3 regions of the Streptomyces sp. NPDC012888 genome follow, and region 3 is predicted to be linked to each of the others. Evidence: riboswitches for the same ligand, from Rfam matches in the RefSeq annotation. Region 3 holds a riboswitch; each other region holds the start of a gene.
What was found. A riboswitch is a leader RNA that binds a small molecule or an ion and turns the genes downstream of it on or off. The one in region 3 is predicted to bind cyclic di-AMP.
Positions count from the first base shown of each region.

Region 1: linked by a shared signal. The riboswitch ahead of ACFY61_RS18285 (transglycosylase family protein) and the one ahead of ACFY61_RS22430 (LysM peptidoglycan-binding domain-containing M23 family metallopeptidase) in region 3 are both predicted to bind cyclic di-AMP.
Region 2: linked by a shared signal. The riboswitch ahead of ACFY61_RS04445 (M23 family metallopeptidase) and the one ahead of ACFY61_RS22430 (LysM peptidoglycan-binding domain-containing M23 family metallopeptidase) in region 3 are both predicted to bind cyclic di-AMP.

Region 1 covers NZ_JBIBBM010000009.1:221,568-228,964, forward strand. The annotation lists gene ACFY61_RS18275 (cytochrome P450) at 1-215, shown strand, start outside; gene ACFY61_RS18280 (transglycosylase family protein) at 310-1,458, shown strand; cyclic di-AMP (ydaO/yuaA leader) riboswitch at 1,735-1,908, shown strand; gene ACFY61_RS18285 (transglycosylase family protein) at 1,912-2,622, shown strand; gene eno (phosphopyruvate hydratase) at 2,874-4,169, shown strand; gene ACFY61_RS18295 (septum formation initiator family protein) at 4,269-4,751, shown strand; gene ACFY61_RS18300 (DUF501 domain-containing protein) at 4,801-5,352, shown strand; gene ACFY61_RS18305 (exopolyphosphatase) at 5,349-6,290, shown strand; gene ACFY61_RS18310 (NAD(P)/FAD-dependent oxidoreductase) at 6,681-7,397, shown strand, end outside.
Region 2 covers NZ_JBIBBM010000002.1:455,026-462,422, forward strand. The annotation lists gene ACFY61_RS04420 (alkaline phosphatase family protein) at 1-76, opposite strand, end outside; gene ACFY61_RS04425 (DUF5998 family protein) at 76-684, opposite strand; gene ACFY61_RS04430 (GNAT family N-acetyltransferase) at 799-3,705, opposite strand; gene ACFY61_RS04435 (HPr family phosphocarrier protein) at 3,891-4,172, shown strand; gene ACFY61_RS04440 (GntR family transcriptional regulator) at 4,439-5,122, opposite strand; gene ACFY61_RS04445 (M23 family metallopeptidase) at 5,308-6,102, opposite strand; cyclic di-AMP (ydaO/yuaA leader) riboswitch at 6,115-6,273, opposite strand; gene ACFY61_RS04450 (M16 family metallopeptidase) at 6,481-7,397, opposite strand, start outside.
Region 3 covers NZ_JBIBBM010000013.1:46,201-53,597, reverse strand. The annotation lists gene ACFY61_RS22440 (MBL fold metallo-hydrolase) at 1-384, opposite strand, end outside; gene ACFY61_RS22435 (SGNH/GDSL hydrolase family protein) at 531-1,325, opposite strand; gene ACFY61_RS22430 (LysM peptidoglycan-binding domain-containing M23 family metallopeptidase) at 1,481-2,506, opposite strand; cyclic di-AMP (ydaO/yuaA leader) riboswitch at 2,509-2,682, opposite strand; gene ACFY61_RS22425 (tyrosine-protein phosphatase) at 2,934-3,740, shown strand; gene ACFY61_RS22420 (aspartate aminotransferase family protein) at 3,757-5,139, opposite strand; gene hpnH (adenosyl-hopene transferase HpnH) at 5,136-6,164, opposite strand; gene ACFY61_RS22410 (1-hydroxy-2-methyl-2-butenyl 4-diphosphate reductase) at 6,170-6,793, opposite strand; gene shc (squalene--hopene cyclase) at 6,925-7,397, opposite strand, start outside.

The DNA of each region.
Region 1 (7,397 bases), on a different contig from region 3:
TGGGTGCCCCGCTGGCCCGGCTGGAGGGCCAGACCGCCCTCGCGACTTTGCTGACGCGGATTCCGGATCTGGCCCTGGCCGTACCCCCGGAGGACCTGCGCTGGCGCGGCGGGCTGATCATGCGTGGCCTGCGCACCCTTCCGGTGAGGTTCACACCCAGCAAACCCACTGACCCGGAGTCAGTCCACCAGTCGCCCCCTGACCGGCCAATGTGACCTTCGCGTGATCTGCGCTGCATCGACTTGTGACAGACGTTCGAGGAGCGCTAGGTTCCGTCACCTCCCCGCAGTCACGCGAAAGGTCACCCTCATGCGTTCCGGGAACGGCCGTCACAGAAGACCCCGCCAGGCCCCCGCCATCGTGGTCACCGCCGGAGTCACCGGCTCCGCGCTCGCCCTGCCGCTGCTCGCGGCCACGGGCGCGAACGCCGCCGAGGCGGGTACCTGGGACAAGGTCGCCGAGTGCGAGAGCGGCGGCAGTTGGAGTGCCGACACCGGCAACGGCGCTTACGGCGGCCTCCAGTTCACCCAGGAGCAGTGGAAGGACGCCGGCGGGCTCGACTACGCCCCGCGCGCCGACCTCGCCAGCCGCTCGCAGCAGATCACCGTGGCCGAACGGGTGCTGGCCGCCGAGGGCCCGTCGGCCTGGGGCCAGTGCGGCGTGTCCGCCGGGCTCACCCTGAACGGGCCGTCCGCCGGGGTGGACCCGGGCGCGCCGGAGGCCGACGCCAAGGCCCCGGAGCGCCCGGAGGAGACCTTCGCCCGGCCGGACACCCACCTCCCGGCCACGCCCGGCGGGGTGTTCGCCCCCGGCACCATGCCCGCACCGCTGCCCCCGGCGTCCAGCGGGCCGACGGCCCCGGTCACGCCGGCGCCGACCGTACCGACGACGCCGACCGCGCCGACGACGCCGACCGCGCCCACGGTGCCCACGGCGCCGACCACGCCGACGGCTCCCACCACGCCGACCGCGCCGACTGACCCGACCGCTCCGGTCGCGCCGCCCGTGACGGACGCCCCGGGCATCCCGGGCATTCCCACCAACCCGACCACACCCGGCACTCCGGGCCTTCCGGGTGGGCCGGGCACTCCGGTCATACCGACCGATCCCACGTCACCTTCCGCCCCCGGCAACCCCGCTGACCCCACCGCACCCATCGGCCCCGCCGACCCCACGGCGCCCACCGCCCCCGGCGGCACCACGGAGCCCACCGCCCCCGGCGCCGGGTCGGGCACCGGGAAGCACCGCGGGGCGCCCGCGGTGGAGTCCCCGACCGCCCCCGACGCCACTTCGGAGTCGAAGTACACGGTCCAGCCGGGCGACAACCTGTCGAGCATCGCGGACCAGCAGGGGGTCAAGGGCGGCTGGAGCGCCCTGTACAAGGCCAACGAGCAGGTCATCGGTGGCGACGCCGACCTCATCAAGCCGGGTCAGAATCTGGATGTAACCCACGAATAGGGCGAGTTCAGTGCCCCGGAAAGCGCTTAATGTCCGCTTCGTGTAAGTGAGACATGCGTCTCTTCCGCCCAACTGGCGTGTCCTACCTGTGACCTTCCGGGAACCGGCCCCTCACCTGCGCAAACACCCCTCCGGGGAGCGCAAGTAGGGGCCGTTTCGCGCTCGAAACGCACGTTGAAGATCCGGGCGGGACCTGTCTACCTTCTGAATCGCCCGCCACCGTGGGCTCCTTCGACCGCATCGCCGAATCCTGCCGGCGGACGGAGGGAACAGTCGTCGCTTCGAGCGCCGAAGGCAGGAGCGGGGGAACCAAGGTTTCCGCCGGAAGGCGGCCGTCTGACCGGCGGTCACCGACCGGCTAGGGGTTAAGCCACGCGCTAGGACGCGTGACCGGGCAACTCACTCGCCCGAACCCGACAGCTCACCTCGCAGGCGTCGGTGAGGAGAAGTTCCATGCTGCTTTCCGGCAAGGGCAAGCACCGCCGCGCCTCCAAGGCCACCCGCGTCGTCGCGCTCGCCGGTGTCGTCGGCGCCGCCGCGGCCGCCCCGCTGATGGCCGCGGGCACCGCCAACGCCGCCACGGCCTCGCAGTGGGACGCCGTCGCCCAGTGCGAGTCCGGCGGCAACTGGTCCATCAACACCGGCAACGGCTACTACGGCGGCCTCCAGTTCTCCGCGTCCACCTGGGCCGCGTTCGGCGGCAAGTCCTACGCCCCGCAGGCCAACCAGGCCAGCAAGGCGCAGCAGATAGCCATCGCCGAGAAGGTCCTCAAGGGCCAGGGCAAGGGCGCCTGGCCGCACTGCGGCAAGGGCCTGACCAACGCCGCGTACAACGGCGGCGGCTCCACCGGCACCTCGAACGGGTCCTCCTCCAAGGGCAAGACCGAGACCCGGAAGACGGAGTCCAAGAAGGAGACCAAGCGCACCGAGACCACCACCCGGTCCGAGCGCACCCAGACTCCGGCCCCGTCGAAGCCCGCCGCCAAGCCGGCCGCCCCCAAGACGGGCAACGGGTCCTACGAGGTGAAGGCCGGGGACACCCTCGGTGCCATCGCCGACGCCCACCAGATCCAGGGTGGCTGGGAGAAGCTGCACGACCTGAACAAGGACATCGTGCCGGACGCCGACCTGATCTTCCCGGGCCAGAAGCTGAACCTCTCCTGACCCCGCCCCTTCCGGGCACCCACACCCGCCCGGTGCGTCCCCGACGCACCGGGCGGCTGTGCGTCCGCACCCCTCCGCGGACCCCTCCGCAAGGGTCGTATGTCCTGGAAGGCAGGTATTCGGGCCCTTTTTCGTCCCAGGACCCGGGCGGTCGGCTGGCCGACCGCCCGAAGCCGGTTAGGCTCTAGTCCGGCAGGGCCGTGCCACGGTCCGAGCGCCACCGCACATCTCGCGTCACATCCCAGAAGGAGATGCTCGTGCCGTCCATCGACGTCGTCGTAGCCCGGGAAATCCTGGACTCCCGAGGCAATCCCACGGTCGAGGTCGAGGTAGGCCTCGACGACGGCAGCACCGGCCGTGCTGCAGTTCCCTCCGGCGCCTCCACGGGTGCCTTCGAGGCCATTGAGCTCCGCGACGGGGACCCCAGCCGCTACATGGGCAAGGGCGTGGAGAAGGCCGTCCTGGCCGTCATCGAGCAGATCGGCCCCGAGCTGGTCGGCTACGACGCCACCGAGCAGCGCCTGATCGACCAGGCCATGTTCGACCTGGACGCCACCGACAACAAGGGCTCCCTCGGCGCCAACGCCATCCTCGGCGTCTCCCTGGCCGTGGCCCACGCCGCCTCCGAGGCCTCGGACCTGCCGCTCTTCCGCTACCTCGGCGGACCGAACGCGCACCTGCTGCCCGTTCCGATGATGAACATCCTCAACGGCGGCTCGCACGCCGACTCCAACGTGGACATCCAGGAGTTCATGATCGCGCCGATCGGCGCGGAGTCCTTCTCCGAGGCGCTGCGCTGGGGCACCGAGGTCTACCACACCCTCAAGAAGGTGCTGAAGGACAAGGGCCTCTCCACCGGCCTCGGCGACGAGGGCGGCTTCGCCCCGAACCTCGGCTCCAACCGCGAGGCCCTGGACCTCATCCTCGAGGCCATCAAGCAGGCCGGCTACGCCCCCGGCAAGGACATCGCGCTCGCGCTCGACGTCGCCGCGTCCGAGTTCTACAAGGACGGCAAGTACGAGTTCGAGGGCCAGTCCCGCTCGGCCGCCGAGATGACCGAGTACTACGAGGAGCTCGTCTCCGCGTACCCGCTGGTCTCCATCGAGGACCCGCTGTTCGAGGACGACTGGGCCGGCTGGAAGGTCATCACCGAGAAGCTCGGCGCCAAGGTCCAGCTCGTCGGCGACGACCTGTTCGTCACCAACCCGGAGCGCCTGGCCCGCGGCATCGAGGAGGGCACCGCCAACGCCCTGCTCGTGAAGGTCAACCAGATCGGCTCGCTGACCGAGACCCTGGACGCCGTCGAGCTGGCCCAGCGCAACGGCTTCAAGTGCATGATGTCGCACCGCTCCGGCGAGACCGAGGACGTCACCATCGCCGACCTCGCCGTCGCCACCAACTGCGGCCAGATCAAGACCGGCGCCCCGGCCCGCTCCGAGCGCGTCGCCAAGTACAACCAGCTGCTGCGCATCGAGGAGATCCTCGACGACGCCGCGGTGTACGCGGGCCGTTCCGCCTTCCCGCGTTTCCGCCCTGCGAACCAGTAGAAACAGCAAGGGCTGATCACGGCCTGAGCCTCCCTACGTCCCCGCCCGCGGTCCCGTACCGTGGGCGGGGACGTACTGCGTATGAAGGGGAGGCGCGACATGGCCGGGAACCGGGACCGGTTCTCCACCGCGACCAGGCTCAGGCAGCTCGGCGAGCGCACCGCGGCCCACGTCTACCGCTCCCAGTCGCGCCGTCAGGTGCGCCGCAGCCGGCTCACCGGACGGGCCGCCCTGCTGGTGCTCGTCCTCTGTACGCTGGTCGTCGCCCTCGCTTATCCCATGCGCCAGTACGTCTCCCAGCGCTCGGAGATCACCGAGCAGCAACGGGCCGCCGACGAGGCGCGCCAGCGCCTGGAGGAGCTGCGCGACGAGAAGGCCCGCTGGCAGGACCCGGCCTACGTCAGGCAGCAGGCCCGCAGACACCTGCACTTCGTGCAGCCCGGGGAGATCGGCTTCACCATGGCCGACCCGGACGCCGAGGCCGAGGAACGGCGCCGCACCGAACAGGGCGCGGCCGACCGCCCCTGGTACTCGAACGTCTGGGACGGCGTGGACAAGGCCGACCGCCCGAACACCGAGTAGTGCCACGCCACCGACACACCACCGACCGAACGAAGAGACCTTTCCAGGCATGCAGACGCCCCCGCCCCAGACCGACCGGACCGAGCCGACCGCCGCGGACATCGAGGCGTTCGAGCAGCAGCTCGGCCGCCCCCCGCGCGGGCTGCGCGCCATCGCGCACCGCTGCCCCTGCGGGCAGCCTGACGTGGTCGAGACGGCCCCCCGCCTCCCCGACGGCACGCCCTTCCCGACCCTCTACTACCTGACCTGCCCGCGCGCCGCCTCCGCGATCGGAACGCTGGAGGCCAACGGCGTGATGAAGGAGATGCAGGCCCGGCTCGCCGAGGACCCGGAACTCGCCGCCGCCTACCGGGCCGCGCACGAGGACTACATCCGGCGCCGCGACGCCATCGAGGTGCTCCAGGGCTTCCCCAGCGCCGGCGGCATGCCGGACCGGGTGAAGTGCCTGCACGTGCTGGTCGGCCACTCGCTAGCGGCCGGCCCGGGCGTCAACCCGTTCGGTGACGAGGCACTGGCCATGCTGCCCGAGTGGTGGGCCAAGGGAGCCTGCGTCACCGTCTGCGGTGACGAGGCGTCCGAGGACGTGGAGGGGAACGCGTGACCCGGGTCGCCGCCGTCGACTGCGGCACGAACTCCATCCGCCTGCTGGTCGCCGACTGCGACCCGGCCACGGGCGATCTGGTCGAACTGGACCGCCGCATGACGGTGGTCCGCCTCGGCCAGGGCGTGGACCGGACGGGCCGGCTGGCGCCCGAGGCGCTGGAGCGCACCTTCGCCGCCTGCCGGGACTACGCGGCGGTCATCGCCGGTCTGGGCGCGGAGCGGATCCGCTTCGTCGCCACCTCCGCCTCGCGGGACGCCGAGAACCGCGAGGAGTTCGTGCGGGGCGTCAAGGAGATCCTCGGCGTCGAGCCCGAGGTGATCTCCGGCGACCAGGAGGCGGAGTTCTCCTTCACCGGTGCCACCAGGGAGCTCAAGGGCACCGACCACCTGGCCAAGCCGTTCCTGGTGGCCGACATCGGCGGCGGCTCGACCGAGCTGGTCCTCGGCGACGAGCACGTCGTCGCCGCCCGCTCGGTGGACGTCGGCTGCGTACGCCTCACCGAACGGCACCTGGCCCACGACGGCGGCATCAGCGATCCGCCGTCGGAGGAGGAGGTGGCGGCCATGCACCGGGACGCCGAGGCCGCCCTCGACCTCGCCCAGGAGACGGTGCCGCTGGGCGAGGCCAAGACCCTGGTGGGACTGGCCGGTTCGGTCACCACGGTGGCCGGGATCGCGCTGGGACTGGACGCCTACGACTCCGAGCGGATCCACCACGCCCGGATCTCCGTCGAGCAGGTCCGCGAGATCACCGAGCGGATGCTGACCTCCAGCCACGAGGAGCGCGCGGCGATCGGTGTCATGCACCCCGGCCGGGTGGACGTGATCGGCGCCGGTTCGCTCATCCTGCTGACCCTGATGGAGCGCATCGGCGCCCGTGAAGTGGTGGTCTCCGAGCACGACATCCTGGACGGAATCGCCTGGTCGATCGCCTGACGACCGGCTGAACCATGGATTCCGGGGGTGGGGGCGGCCATCTCCCGAGGAAAGTTCGTGAAGTTCTTCACAAGGAAAAGCCTCGGAAGGGGGTCTCCGGAGGGCCCGCGGGGCCCTTCCGGAGCCCCCGGAACCCCCTCGGGCGCGCGCTTGTGCGAATAGCGGACGCCACGGGTTTCGTGTCGGAGGTAAGGACGAAGGCCGTGGTCCAGTCCACTTTCGGCCTTGCAGGCCAGTTCAGGCCGGGTCTACAACGACTCCCGTTACACCGTGGTTCCCGTTGCGCGCCATGACCTGTGTCACGTGGGCCGCGCAGTGTAGCAGAGGCATCCCGGCACCTTGTGAAGGCCCTCACGAGCATCCCCCCTACGGGTGCTGGATACTCGTTCCATGAGCACCACGGAGCGTCCCAGGATCCTCGTAGTAGGAGGTGGGTACGTAGGCCTGTACGCGGCCAAGCGCATCATGAAGAAGATGCGCTACGGCGAGGCGACCGTCACGGTCGTCGACCCCCGGTCGTACATGACCTACCAGCCCTTCCTCCCCGAAGTTGCCGCAGGCAGCATCTCGCCTCGGCACGTCGTCGTCCCGCTGCGACGCGTGCTGCCCAAGGCGGAGGTTCTCACCGGCCGGGTCACCAGCATCGACCAGGACCGCAAGGTCGCCGTCGTCACGCCGCTCGTCGGCGAGGCGTACGAGCTGCCCTTCGACTACCTGGTGATCGCGCTCGGCGCCATCTCCCGCACCTTCCCGATCCCCGGCCTCGCCGAGCAGGGCATCGGCATGAAGGGCGTCGAGGAGGGCATCGGCCTGCGCAACCACGTCCTCGAGCAGCTCGACAAGGCGGAGTCCACGACGGACGAGAACGTCCGCCGCAAGGCCCTCACCTTCGTCTTCGTGGGCGGCGGCTTCGCCGGCGCGGAGACCATCGGCGAGGTCGAGGACATGGCCCGTGACGCCGCGAAGTACTACACCACGATCAAGCGCGAGGACATGCGCTTCATCCTGGTGGACGCGGCCGACAAGATCCTCCCCGAGGTCGGGCCCAAGCTCGGCACCTGGGGCAAGGAGCACCTGGAGTCCCGGGGCATCGAGATCTACCTCAAC
Region 2 (7,397 bases), on a different contig from region 3:
ACTCGGGTACGGGGGCGCCCGCCAGGTCCAGCGGCTCCGGCTCGTACCAGTTGTCCTGCGGCGAGGAGTACGGCATCAGCGTGCGCCGGCGGATCCGGCCGCGGCCGTCGCCTCGGAGAGCGCCTGGGCGAAGGAGAGGGTCTGGCGGACGGCCTCGGGGCCGTCGCCGGCCTCGCTGACCCGCAGGCTGAGGTCGTCGGCGGTGGAGTTGCCGGTGTAGCCGTGGTCGGAGTCGCAGTTGGGGTCGCCGCAGGCGGCGGGCTCCAGGTCGATGCGGGAGACCGCGCCCCAGCCGATGGTGAGGACGACCTCGCGGGGCAGGGTGCCCGGGGTGTACGACTCGGGGTTGGCGACGACCCGGCTGAGCACCACCGAGGAGATCGCGCCGATCTTGACCGACTCGGTGGAGGTGGTCGCGTACGGGGACGGGGAGCCGGCGTCGGCGGCCTGCTCGTCGGTGTGGCTGACGATGAACCGGTTGCCGGTGAGGACCAGCACGGTGACGTGGCGGCGCACCTCGTTGGAGTCGAAGGTGGTCTCCTGGTGCACCAGGTACGACGAGATCGGCTCACCGCCCACCGCGGCCTCCACGGCCTCGGCCACGAGGGCCGGGTAGTAGCCGCTGCGCTCGATCGCCGCGCGCAGCCCCTGGGTCGTCGTACCGGATTTCGCCATGGGGTCCATCCTACGGCCCGTACGGACTCCCCCGGTCTGTGCCGGGGCGGGTCCGGTCCGGGTCCGGCCGGGGGCCGGTCGGGGGCCGGTCGGCGGCCGGTCCGGTTCCCGCGGAGGGCCGCTTCAGTAGCTGGGGAGGGTGCGCGGGCCGAGGTCGGTGCGGGCCGGCGGGTGGGCGATGCGGACGGAGGCGCTCAGGACGGAGAGCCCCTCGGTGGCGACCACGACCGGCTCCAGGTCCACGCCCACGACCTCGGGGTGGTCGTCGACCAGCCGGGAGAGCCGGAGCAGCAGCTCCTCCAGGGCGGGGGTGTCGACCGGGTCGCTGCCGCGCCAGCCGAAGAGGAGCGGCGCGGTCCGGATGCTGCGGATCAGCTCGGCGACGTCCCGGGCGGTGCTGGGGACCAGCCGGTGGGCGGTGTCCCCGAGCAGTTCGGAGGCGACCCCGGCGAGCCCGAAGGAGAGGACGGCTCCGGCGGCGGGGTCGATCACGGAGCGGACGACGGTGTCGACCCCGCGGGGGACCATCGCCTGCACCACGGGCTGGAGCTCCGCGGGCTTGCCGAGGGACTCGGTGAGCTCGTCGTAGGAGCGCCGCAGGTCGGCCTCGGTCGCGAGGTCGAGCCGTACGCCGCCCAGGTCGGCGCGGTGGCGCAGGTGCGGGGCGGTGGTCTTGAGGGCGACGGGATAGCCGAGGCGGCGGGCGGCCGCGGCGGCCTCGTCGGGGGTGGGGGCGGGCAGCGTGGGCAGCACGGTGATGCCGTAGCGGGCCAGCAGGGCGCGGGCCTCGGGGTCCGGCAGGGCACGGACGCCGCCGGGTTCGACGGTGTCGAGGAGCCGGGCCAGCTGGGCGGCGGCGCCGGTCTCGTCGATGTCCTCGTACTCGGGGACCTGGCCGGCGTCGGCGTTGGCCCGGCGCCACTGGGCGTAGCGGGTGGCCTGGCCGAGGGCGCGGGCGGCGCGTTCGGCCGCGGGGTAGGCGGGGATGCGTACGGGGTGCACCGGGGCGGGGCGGGCGGCGGCGGTGCCGGGGCCCGGGGCGGCGGCCTCGCGGGCGGTGGCCGGGGCGGCGGCCTCGCGGGCGGTGGCCGGGTCGGGCGCGGTGCCGGGAGCCGGGTCGGGCGCGGTGCGGGGCTCGTCCCCGGGCGCGGTACCGGGGGTGGCGCCCGGGTTGGCGTCGGAGAGGGCCCGGGGCAGCTCTCCGAGCTCGACGTGGACCACGAGGACGGGTTTGGCGGGCCGGCCGGCGGGGACTGCGGCGACGGCCGCGCGGAGGGCTTCGGCCAGCTCGTCGGCGAGGCCGGGCTCCTCGACCGAGGGGATGGCGGTGACGACGACCGCGTCGCTGGAGTCGTCGGCCAGGGCGTGGGAGAGCGCCTCGCGGAAGTCGTCGGGGGTGGCCTCCGTGGTGAGGTCGACCGGGGCGTGCGGGCGCAGCCGCTCCCAGAGGCAGGCGTCGTACGTGAGGACGCCGAGGGACTCGGAGTTGCCGAGGATGGCGACCCGGGGGCCGGCGGGCAGCGGCTGTGACGCCAGCAGCAGCCCGGCGTCGACGAGTTCGGTGACGGTGTCGACGCGGATCACCCCGGCCTGGCGGAGCAGCGCGGAGACGGTGGCGTCGGGCAGCCGGGTGCCGGGGACGGCGTGTCCGGCGGGGCTGGCTCCGCTGTGCCGGCCGCCCCGGGCGACGACGACGGGCTTGACGGCGGCGGTGCGGCGGGCGAGCCGGGTGAACTTCCGCGGGTTGCCGAGGGTTTCGAGGTACATGAGCGCGACGTCGGTGTCGGGGTCCTCGTACCAGTACTGGAGGATGTCGTTGCCGGAGACGTCGGCGCGGTTGCCGGCGGAGACGAAGGAGGAGAGTCCTTCGCCGCGCCGCAGCAGTCCGGACAGCAGCGAGATCCCGATGGCCCCGGACTGGCTGAACAGGCCGATGCGGCCCCGGGCGGGGGCCGGTGCGGGGGTCAGGGAGGCGTTGAGGCTGACCCCGGGCGCGGTGTTGATCACGCCGTAGGCGTTGGGGCCGATGATGCGCATGCCGTAGGAGCGGGCCTGGCGGACGAGTTCGCGCTGGCGCTCCAGGCCTTCGGGGCCGCTCTCGCCGTAGCCGGCGGACAGCACCACCAGGCCCTGGACGCCGTGCTCGCCGCAGGCGGCGACCACGTCGGGGACGCGTTCGGCGGGCACCGCGACGACGGCGAGGTCGACGGGGGCGCCGATCTCGGCGAGGGTGCGGTAGGCGCGGACGCCTTCCAGCAGGTCGCCCGCGATGCCGGGCGGCAGGGCCTCGTTGACGGCGTAGAGGTGGCCGCGGAAGCCGCTGTCACGGAGGTTGCGCAGGGCCGCGGAGCCCACGCCGGCCCCGGAACGGCTGACTCCGATCACCGCGACCGAGCCGGGGGCGAGCAGCCGCTGCACGGAGCGGGCCTCGGCTCGCTGTTCCCGGGCTCGCTGCACGGCGAGGGACTCGGCGGTGGGTTCGAGGTCGAGGGTGAGGCGGACGGAGCCGTCCTCGAAGCTGCGGGTCTGCTGGTAGCCGACGTCCTTGAACACTTTGATCATCTTGGTGTTGGCGGGCAGCACTTCGGCGACGAACCGGCGGATGCCGCGCTCGCGGGCGACCGCGCCGATGTGTTCGAGGAGCGCCGAGGCCACGCCACGGCCCTGGTGGGCGTCCTGGACGAGGAAGGCGACCTCGGCCTGGTCGGCGGGGCCGGTCGCGGGGCGGCCGTCGGGGCCGATGCGGTCGTAGCGGACGGTGGCGATGAACTCCCCGCCGACGGTGGCGGCGAGGCCGACGCGGTCGACGTAGTCGTGGTGCGTGAAGCGGTGGACGTCGCGGTCGGAGAGCCGGGGGTAGGGGGCGAAGAACCGGTAGTACTTCGACTGGTCCGAGACCTGCTCGTAGAAGCTGACCAGGCGGCCGGCGTCCTCGGGGGTGATGGGCCGGATCCGGGCGGTGCCGCCGTCGCGGAGGACGACGTCGGCCTCCCAGTGGGCCGGGTACGAAGGGTCCGACGCGAGGGTCATGGGGTGATCTTACGACCGGAACGCGCCGTCGCGGGAGCGCGCGGCGCGTTAGGCAGGCATGGACAAACCGGTGCAAGCTATGAAAGGCCGAACGGCCCGGGAATCCCGGGCGCAGGTCGGTCCGAGCATTCCGGACGCCGTGAGAGACTGGTCTAGACAACCGTAAGAACCTGAAGGGCATCACCATGGCAGAGCGCCGCGTCAACGTCGGCTGGGCCGAGGGCCTGCACGCTCGTCCCGCCTCGATCTTCGTCCGTGCGGCCACCGCTTCCGGCGTCCCGGTGACCATCGCCAAGGCGGGCGGGGACCCGGTCAACGCGGGTTCGATGCTCGCGGTGCTGGGCCTGGGTGCCCAGGGTGGCGAGGAGATCGTGCTCGCGTCGGAGGCCGAGGGCGCGGAGGCCGCTCTCGACCGTCTGGCGAAGCTGGTCGCCGAGGGTCTCGAAGAGCTCCCCGAGACCGTCTGACCCCTTCGGGTTCGGCGCCGGTACGCACGCGAAGCCGCGGCTCCCCTTCAGGGCCGCGGCTTCCGTCGTTTTCACGGGTGCTCCGTCGCGCCGCCCGTCCCGGGTGAATCTCCCGGCTGGCCGAATTCCGTAATGGCCCGGCCCCGCGAGCAGACCGAATTGGTCAGGGGTGAATTCCGGACAGGCGCTCCGCATTTCCCGCCGCCGCGCGAACGCGCGAATTCGAAACGCGGGGCGGTTCCCCCGGTCTTTGTATACGGCTCGTGTTAATGCCGGCCGCTCGCCGTGTTTACGGCACGTTGCGGTTCCCTCACCGCCACGGACGGCCACACCCGGATCCGGTGGGCCCCCAGCGCGCGTTCCGCGTGGGCCGCGGCCAGCGCCCGGGCCCGCTCGGCGTCCCGGCGCGCCAGCGCGTCCACGATCGCCGCGTGGTCCGCCCAGGACTCCACCGGCCGGGCCGGCGCCTGCACCGTGTACATCCAGGCGACCTTGTGCCGGAGCTGGGCGAGCAGGGCGATCAGCCCGGGGCTGCCCGAGGCCTGGGCCAGCGTCTCGTGGAACCAGCCGCCCAGGGCCCGCAGGTCCTCGACCTGCCCCTGCCGCGCCCGCCCCTGGCCCAGCCGGACCAGGCCGCGCAGTACCTTCAGGTGCCCGTCCGTACGCCGCCGGGCCGCCCGGGAGGCCGCCAGCGGCTCGAGCAGCGCCCGCAGCTCCAGCAGGTCGGCCGCCTCCTGCTCGGTCGGCTCGGCCACGCACGCCCCGGCGTGGCGCCGGGTGGTGACGAAGCCCTCGGACTCCAGCGTGCGCAGCGCCTCGCGCACCGGGACGCGGGAAACTCCGTATCGCCGGGCCAGCACTTCTTCGGTGAGTCTCGCGCCGGGCTGGAATACCCCGCCCACGATGTCGTCGCGGATTGCCGAGCACACCGCACGCGCTGGAATACGCAAGACAGACCTCCGCCTCATGACCGGTGCCATTGTCCCGACTCTATTGCAGAATGCCGCAATTTCCGAGCGGAGTCGGGAATCGGCCGGGAGCGGGAACGGGAGCAGGAACGGGAGCGGGAACGGGAAGACCCCGGCCGGTGGGAACCGGGCCGGGGTCTTCCCGTGAGCGCGGGGGTCGCCTCGGGTCAGACGGTGACGCCGTGCGAGCGGAGGTAGGCGATCGGGTCGATGTCCGAGCCGTACTCCGAGCCGCTGCGGGCCTCGAAGTGGAGGTGCGGGCCGCTGGAGTTGCCGGTGGAGCCGGAGAGCCCGATCTGCTGCCCGGCGCTGACCTGCTGGCCGGCGCGGACGCTCAGCGAGGACATGTGGGCGTACTGGGTGTACGTGCCGTCCGCGTGCTTGATGACCACGTTGTTGCCGTAGGCGCCGCCGTAGCCGGCCTCGACGACGGTGCCCATGCCGACGGCGCGGACCACGGTGCCGGAGGCGGCGTGGAAGTCGATGCCGGTGTGGCTGCCGGAGGACCACATGCTGCCGCCGGCCTTGTACGAGGTGGAGACGTACGAGTCGGCCAGCGGGGAGACGAAGGTGTTCATGCGCTTGCGCTCGGCCTCGCGGGCGGCGCGCTCGGCGGCCTCGCGCTCGGCCTTGGCGCGGGCCTCGGCCATGCGCTTGGCCTCGGCGGCCCGCTGCTTCGCCTCGGCCTCGGCGGCGGCCTTGGCCGCGGCCGCGTCGGCGGCGTGCTGCTGGGCCTGGGCCTGGTCCTCGATGTCGCCGGCGACGTCGTCCGCGACGACGACGGCGTTCAGGCCGGTGTCCTGGGCCGAGTTGTCGTTGTTGTCGGCGGCGAAGGCCGGAGCGGCGAAGGAACCGACGACGCCCGTGGTGGCCAGGGCGGCGATACCGGCGATGCCGGCGGTCTTCTTGCTCAGACGGCTGGAGCCACGGTGCTTACCGGCGGCACGACTGCCAAACGCCATGGAGAGGCTGATCCTTTCCTTCCCTCTCGCCTACCGGGTTAGCTGACGGGTTCGGAGCAGGAAGGTCTCCTACGGGCCCCCTCTTGCGAGGCGGTCCGATTCACCCCAGGGACTGTGTGGGTCCCCGGCTCCCCAGGCTCGCGCCTGACGGGGACTCGGCGATCGCTGTCCGGTGCCGCGGGTGCGGCTGTTGCAGCTGACGGACAGCGGGACCGACGCTAGGCGGATCATCAGTCAATCACCAAACAGAGAGGCCTTTTTGTTACCCACGCCACACCGCATACAGGAAACCTCTCCAGCAAAGCGGACATTGACGGCACAAAGCGGCCCCGGTGGACGAACCACCGGGGCCCTTCGTCAAAACGCGCTGCGCCGGGGTCAGTTGGCGACCACGGTCACCTCTCCGATGCCGAGCGCCCGGACCGGCTCCTCGATCTGTGAGGCGTCACCCACCAGGACCGTGACCAGCCGGTCCACGGGGAAGGCGCTGACCACCGCCGAAGTGGCCTCCACCGTGCCGGTTTCGGCCAGCCGCGCGTACAACCGGGCCTGGTAGTCGTCCGGGAGCCGCTGCTCGACCTGGTCGGCGAGGGTGCCCGCGACGGAGGCCGCCGTCTCGAACTTCAGCGGAGCCACGCCCACCAGGTTCTGCACCGCCACGTCCCGTTCGGCGTCGGTGAGTCCGCCCTCGGCGAGGGTACGGAGGACCTTCCAGAGGTCCTCCAGCGCCGGGCCGGTGTTCGGGGTGTCCACCGAGCCGCTGATGGCCAGCATGGCGGCGCCGGTGCCCTCCTCGGTGGAGCGCAGGACCTGCCCGAAGGCGCGCACCCCGTAGGTGTAGCCCTTCTCCTCGCGCAGCACCTTGTCCAGGCGCGAGGTGAGGGTGCCGCCGAGGCAGTAGGTGCCCAGCACCTGGGCGGCCCACACCCGGTCGTGCCGGTCCGGGCCGATCCGGCCGATCAGCAGCTGCGTCTGGACGGCGCCCGGCCGGTCCACGATGACCACGCGCCCGGTGTCGTCGGCGGTGACGGGCGGAACCGGGCGCGGTGCGGCCGCACCGCCGGTCCAGGTCCCCAGGGTGTCCGCGAGGACCGCGTCCAGGTCGGTCCCGGTGTAGTCGCCGACGACCACGGCGGTCGCCGTGGCGGGCCGTACGTGGGCCTCGTAGAAGGCGCGGACGGCGGCGGAGTCGATCCGGGCGACGGTCTCCTCGGTGCCCTGGCGGGGCCGGGACATCCGCAGGGCGGCCGGGAACAGCTCCTTGGACAGCTGCTTCGCGGCCCGGCGCTGCGGGT
Region 3 (7,397 bases):
GGGGTGCAGCCGCTTGGGTCCGGCGAACGGGAACGGGGAGCAGCGCTCGCCCCAGACGGGGTCGAAGAGGATCCGGCGGCCGTCGATCTCGGCGAGCACGCTGGAATGGCCCATCCAGGTCAGCCGCAGTCCGCCGGCGGGTGGTTTCGCCAGGTCGAAGAGGGTGGTGGGGTGGACGGGTACGGGCGCGCCGGGGCTGCGGCCCAGCCGCTGCTCCTTGTGGAAGTAGATCCTGGCGAGCTCCTTCTTGGAGCCGGTGGGCCGGTGGCGGGCGCCCACCGGGTTCTGGAAGACGCCGTCGGCGAAGTTCGGGGAGCGGCGGATGCGCTCCATCCGGGCGCCGGTCGGGTCCGCGCCGAATGCTGCGGAGCGCAGTTCGCGCATCCGCTGGCGCAACGGGCGGGAGCCGGGACGGGAGCCGGTCAAGGCGCCTCCTGGGGGCGTGCTGGTGGGTCGGTAGAGACGGTCTCTGCCCTCCCCAACGCGTACCGCGGCCGGAGGATTCCGGATGCGGCCCCCGTCCCCGTGGGTCACAGGGGCAGCAGGTCCGGCCGCTTGGGTTCCACGTGGTCTCCGGAGGATTCCCCGCGCAGCCGCCGTCCGATCCACGGTACGAGGTGTTCGCGGGCCCATTGGATGTTGTCGCGGGTGGCCTCGGCGGAGCCGCGGGGGCGCAGCGGCGGCCAGGGCTGGTCGGGGTCGGCGGGGACGTCCAGGCCGAGGACCTGGGCGGCGCGCAGGGCGACGCGGGTGTGGCCCTCGGGAGACAGGTGCAGCCGGTCGCCGTCCCAGGCCCGGCGGTCCTGGATGGACCTGAGGGACCAGAGGTCGAGCACGGGGCAGTCGTAGCGGTCGGCGATGGCGCGCACGTGGGCGCTGTAGGTGGCGACCTTGCCGCGGATGTGGCGGAGCACGGGTACGCCGCGGGTGTCGAAGCCGGTGGTGATCATGACGCGGCCGACGGCGCCGGTGAGGTCGGCGACGGCCGCCTCGAAGCGTTCGGCCACGTCGTCGGGGTCGCTGCCGGGGCGGATGATGTCGTTTCCGCCGGCGCAGAAGCTGACCAGGTCGGGTGCGAGCTCCTTGGCCCGCGGCACCTGCTCGGCCACGATCTGGTCGAGCAGCCGGCCCCGTACGGCGAGGTTGGCGTAGCGGAAGTCGTGCTCGTCGCGGCGGTCGCCCAGGAGGACGGCCAGCCTGTCGGCCCAGCCGACGAAGGAGTCTCCCGGTCCCGGGTCCCCGACTCCTTCGGTGAAACTGTCGCCGAGCGCCACGTACGAGCCAATGGCCTGGAATGTCTGAGTCGTCGAGTCGTCGCCTGCCACGTCGCCATATCTTTCACGCAAGACTGTGACCTACGCGACCGTAGCCATGGGTTGACGGACCGTGATCTTTGCCACGAGTCGGACCGGAATAGGCCCGGAGCCGGGAATCCCCCTCGGATTCCCGGCTCCCGGTCGTCTGCGGACGGAAGAATCCGTCAGATTCCCACGCCCTTCGAGCGCAGGTAGCTCAGCGGGTTGACGTCGGAGCCGTACGCGGGGCCGGTCCGGATCTCGAAGTGCAGGTGCGGGCCCGTGGAGTTGCCGGTGGAGCCGACCAGGCCGACCTGCTGGCCCGCCTTGACGGTCTGGCCGACCGAGACGGACAGCTGGGACATGTGGCCGTACTGCGAGTAGTGGCCGTCGGCGTGCCGGATGACGACCTCGTTGCCGTACGAGCCGCCCCAGCCCGCCTTGACCACGGTGCCGGCGCCGACGGCCTTGACGCTGGTGCCGAAGGTCGCGGCGAAGTCGACGCCGGAGTGGGTGCCGCTGGACCACATCGCGCCGCTGGCGCCGTACGGGGTGGAGACGCGGGCGGTGACCGGGGCGACGAACCCGGCGGCGGAGGCGCCGGAGGTGGAGGTGGAGGTGGAGGTGGAGGTGGAGGTGGAGCCGGACGGGGCCTCGGCCTCGGGGGCTGCCCGGCGGGGCGCCGGGGCGCTCTCCTGGCGGGGAGCGGGGACCGGCGCGGCCTCGGCGGGGGCTTCGACCGGAGCCTCGGCCGGGGCTTCGGCGCGAGCCTCGGCGGGGGCCTCGGCCCGTGCGCCGGCCGGCTGCGCGGCGGCTCCGCCGAACTGCAGCCGCAGGCCGGGGTGGATGAGGGAGGGGTCGGAGCCGACGGCCTCGCGGTTGTCCGCGTAGAGCCGCTCCCACCCGCCGGAGATGTCCTGGTCCTGGGCGATTTGCGACAGGCAGTCACCCGGCACGACGGTGTAGACGGAACGGGCCTTCTGCGGCGCGGCGGCGGGGGCGGCCGGAGCAGCCGGAGCGGTCTGCGGCACGGAGGCGGTCCGCTGGGCGGGGATCTTGCCGCCCGCCTGGGCGGCGGGCAGCTCGACCGCGTTCGCACCGGCGGCGCCGAGCAGCGGGAGCGCGAGGGCCGCGCCGCCGGTGCCGGCCGCGACGAAACCGCGGGTTATCGGGCTGGACTTGGGGCGGCGGTGCTTACCCTTTCCGGGCATGGCTCTTTCCTCTCCGGCGCCTGCGAGGTGAGCTGTCGGGTTCGGACTGGAGATGTCCGGCCTCACATGCGGACATGTACGGCTTCACCCCTAGCCGCAGCGGAAAGAAGATCCGTTGCGGCGGCCTACCTGGTTCCCCCGCTCCTGCCGCGCTCATGAATGGTCGGGTGCGGTTTCCCGGGTGGCGGCAGGATTTGGCGGTCCACCCGGATCGGGGCTGACCGTAATCGAGTTCGGTGGCACGGAACAAGCCATGAATTCAGCGGACTATTCGTCAGCTTCGGGGGCCGGCGCGATTACGGTCACCCTCCGTCCATTCCCGGGCGTCAACGGCCTTTCCAGCAGGGGAATTCGACTTTCCCCGTCCGCCACGCAACGTCACCGTATGATCCTGCTCACGAGCCGGAACCGACGCGGAGGAGTCCACGTGACGCAGCAGATACCCCACCCTTCGTCCATCGAGCCCGAACTGTCCGGTGTGCGCAACTTCCGTGATGTGGGCGGTTTGTCGACGACGGACGGACGACGGGTCAGGTCGGGACGACTCTTCCGAAGCGGACATCTGGCACATGCCACCGAAACCGACGCAGAGTTTCTCGGATCGCTCGGGCTGCACACCATCTTCGACTTCCGCAACGCCGCCGACGTCACCCTCGAGGGCCCCGACGTGGTGCTCCCCGGCGTCCGGAACGTGAACATCCCGCTCTCCGACCCGGCGGACGGCAAGGAGTTCTGGAAGATGGTCCGCGACGGCGACCTGGAGCAGCTGCGCCGGCTGCTCGGCGACGGCAGGGCCGCGGCCCGGATGGAGGACTCCTACCGGCGGATGGTCCGCACCCGTACCGCCGAGCACAGCCGGGTCCTGCACGCCCTGGCCGAGGACAGCGTGCCCGCGCTGATGCACTGCGCGGCCGGCAAGGACCGGGCCGGCCTGTCCGTCGCGGTCACGCTCCTCGCCCTGGGCGTGGACCGGCCCGCCGTCATGGCCGACTACCTGGAGTCCAACGCCCCGCACCGCCGCTACCGGGTCCGGCGGGGCAGCGACTCCCCCGAGGCCCGCTCCCCCGAGGTGATGGCCCTCCTGGCGCCCCTGTTCGACGCCCGGGCCGGGTACCTGTCCGCGGCCTTCGAGACCATCGACGAGACCTGGGGAGGCGTGGACGCGTACCTGGCCGAGGGCCTCGGCCTCTCCCCCGAGACCCTCGGCCGGCTCCGCGAGCGGCTGCTGGACTGACCGCAGGAGCAGGCCGTCAGCGGTTCGCGACGGCCTGCTTCACCAGGGTGCGGCCGAACTCCCACATCAGGCCGCCGCCCTCGTGGGCCTCGTCCATCACCGCCCGGAAGGCGGTGACGAACCGGTCCACGTCCCGCTCGTCCACCACCAGCGGCGGGATCAGCTTGATGACCTCCAGGTGGTCCCCGGAGACCTGGGTGAGGATCCGGTGCCGCTGGAGCAGCGGCACCACCACCATCTGCGCGAACAGGCCCTTGCGGGCCGTCTGGAGCATCGCCCACCGGCTGCGCAGCCCCAGCGAGGACGGCCGCCCGAACTCGATGCCGACCATCAGGCCGCGGCCGCGCACCTGGTGCAGCAGCTCGTACTCGCCCACCAGCGCGGCCAGCCGTCCGCGCAGCAGGTCACCCATGGTCCGCGCACGGGCCACGAGCCCCTCCTGCTCCATCGCCGACAGGACGGCGAGCCCGGCCGCCATGGCCTGCGCGTTGGAACCGAAGCTGGCCGAGTGCACCAGCACCCGGTCCATGGACGAGTAGACCTTCCTGAAGATCCAGTCCTTGCCGAGGGTGGCCCCGACCGGCACGTATCCGCCGGACAGCGCCTTGGCCACGCAGACCAGGTCCGGCTCCACCCCTTCCTCGTGCTGGTACGCGTAGAAGGTGCCGGTACGTCCGAGGCCGGTCTGCACCTCGTCGGCGATCAGCAGGGCCTTGTGCCGGCGCAGCAGCTCCTGGGCGGCCCGCAGGTATCCGGGCGGGGCCTCGTGCACGCCCTTCCCCTGGACCGGTTCCACCACGAAGGCGGCCACGTCGCCCCGGCGCAGTTCCCGCTCCAGCGCGCCGAGGTCCCCGAGCGGGACCGCGGTGTCCGGGAGCAGCGGGGCGAAGCCCTCGCGGAAACCGTTCTCCCCGTTGACCGAGAGGGAGCCCGCGGTCAGCCCGTGGAAGGCGTGCGCGCAGTACAGCATCCTGGGCCGGCCGGTGGCGCAGCGGGCGAACTTCAGGGCGGTCTCGACCGCCTCGGTGCCGCTGTTGCCGAAGAAGACCCGGTCGAGGTGGGGGCTGTGGGAGAGCAGCTTCTCGGCCAGCAGCCCGGGCAGCGGCTGGCAGTCGAACCGGGTCAGGTCGGGGAGGGAGGCGTCCAGGACGTCGTGCAGGGCCTGCCGGACGACGGGGTGGTGGCGGCCCAGCCCCATCACCCCGAACCCGGCGAGCATGTCCAGGTAGTCGTTGCCCTCGGCGTCCCAGAAGTGGGCGCCCTCGGCACGCACGTAGACCTTGTCGAAGCCGATCGTGCGCAGCATCCGGGGCAGTTGGGGGTTGAGGTGCCGGGCGTGGAGTTCGTACCGTTCCGCTCCGCGTTCGGCCAGCAGGGCGCGGAGGTCGAACCGCGTCACGGCCGCTCCCGGTTGCCCGAGACCGTCTCCCGGGCGGCGCGCAGGGACTCCTTCAGGGACCCCATGGTGGCGAGGACGGCGGTGGGCTCGTAGCCGCAGTGCGCCATGCAGTTGGCACAGCGCGGGTCCTTTCCGCGGCCGTACTTGCTCCAGTCGGTGTCCTCGACGAGTTCGCGGTAGGTGGGGACGTATCCGTCGCTCATCAGGTAGCAGGGCCGCTGCCAGCCGAAGAGCGAGTAATTGGGAATGGCCCAGGCGGTGCAGGGGAAATCGGCCTTTCCCTCCAGGAAGTCGAGGAAGAGCGGGGAGTGGTTCAGCCGCCAGCGGCGCCGGTTGCCGCCGGCGAAGGCCTTGCGGAAGAGATCGCGGGTCTGTTCCACGCCGAGGAAGTGTTCCTGGTCGGGGGCCTTTTCGTAGGCGTAGGCGGGGGAGATCATCATTTCGTCGACCCGCAGTTCGTCGTTGAGGTAGTTCAGGACCTCGATCACGGTCTGCGGGGTGTCGGTGTTGAAGAAGGTCGAATTGGTGGTGACGCGGAAGCCGCGCCGCTTGGCCTCCTTGATGGCCGCCACCGCCTCGTCGAACACGCCCTCCTTGGCGACCGACTCGTCGTGCCGTTCGCGCAGGCCGTCGATGTGGACGGCGAACGCGAAGTAGGGCGACGGGGTGAAGTCGGCGATCCGCTTGCGCAGCAGCAGGGCGTTGGTGCAGAGGAACACGTACTTGCGGCGGGCCGTCAGCTGGCGCACGATCTCGTGGATCTGCGGGTGCATCAACGGCTCGCCGCCGGCGATGGAGACCATCGGCGCACCGGACTCCAGGACGGCGCCGACCGCCTGGGCGACCGGCATGCGCTGCTTGAGCACCCCGGCCGGGTGCTGGATCTTGCCGCAGCCCTCGCACTTGAGGTTGCAGGCGAAGAGCGGCTCCAGCTCCACGATGAGGGGGAACTTGTCGCGTTTGCGGAGCTTCTGTTCGAAGAGATAGGTCCCGACCCTGATGGACTGTCGCAGCGGCATGGCCATCTGGCTCACCTCCGGGGGAGCAGCAAAGAACGGTGCCAGTCGAAGAAAGCGGGCATTACGGCACGGAGAACACGGAAGGCCGATATTCCACCGCGTACCGTGCCGATACGGACGAGCTCGTGCTCGGGAGCGTCCACGATCACCCGGACGGCCGCAACCGGAGGCCTCCCGGCGGGCCGGAGCCCGGTCGCGGCCCGGAGGGTGGCCGCCGACTCCATGTCCACCGCGACGGCACCGGTCGCCCGGACCCGGGCGCGCTCGGCCCCGCGCACGACGTGGTCGGAGCCGGCCAGGGGCCCGGTGTGCACCTTCCGGCCCGGCAGGGCCCGGGCCAGGGCCTCGGCCAGCACCTCGGTACCGTCGCAGCCCACGGCACCGGACGGGTCCCGCGTCTCGTCGGCCACCACCAGGTCCCCGGGGTGCATGCCGGGCTCCAGGCCGGCGCAGAACCCCGTGGCGACGACGGCCGCGCCGGCCATGCCGGGCGCGGCCAGGGCGAGTCCGACGGCACGCTCGGCCGCGCGCGGGCCCATGCCGGTGCGGATCACGGTGACCGGGCCGGGAGCGCCGGGCCGGTCGGCCCTGCCCAGCGCGAGCCGCTCGATGCCGAGCGCGCAGGCCACCAGCAGGGGCGGCGCGGCCGGCCCGGGGGCGGAGGCGCCGGGGCGGGCGGCGCCCGGGCGTTCGGCGCCCGGGCGGCCGGCCGGAGCGGCGGCCGGCGCCGGCGGACCGCAGCCGTGCGGGCGGCCGGAGTCGCCGCTCACCCCGCGTCCTCGGCCGGGACCGCAGCCCCGGCGGTCCGCCCGGCTGCCGCGGTGGCACCCGCACCCACCGGGCCCGCACCCACCGACTCCGCACCCGCCGACTCCGCACCCGCCGGCCCGGCGGTCCCCGGGCCGGCGGGCCGGCCCGGGAGTCCGGCCGGGCCCGCTGCCGCGGTCCGGTCCGCCGGGTGGGGGGCCGCCCCGAAGGGGTCCCCGTACAGGTAACGGCCGAGGGCGGTGAGCGGGAACACCTGGCGGTACAGGTGGTAGTTGATGGAGAAGTCCCAGGGGAAGCCGGTGCCGGTGAAGTACGGCTCGTCCCAGGTGCCGTCCTCCCGCTGGGTGTCCACCAGCCAGCGGACGCCGCGCTCCACCGCCTTGCCGTCCCGCTCCCCCGCGGCGAGCAGGGCCAGCAGGGCCCACGCGGTCTGGGACGCCGTGGAGGCGCCGCGGCCGGCCCACTGGTCCG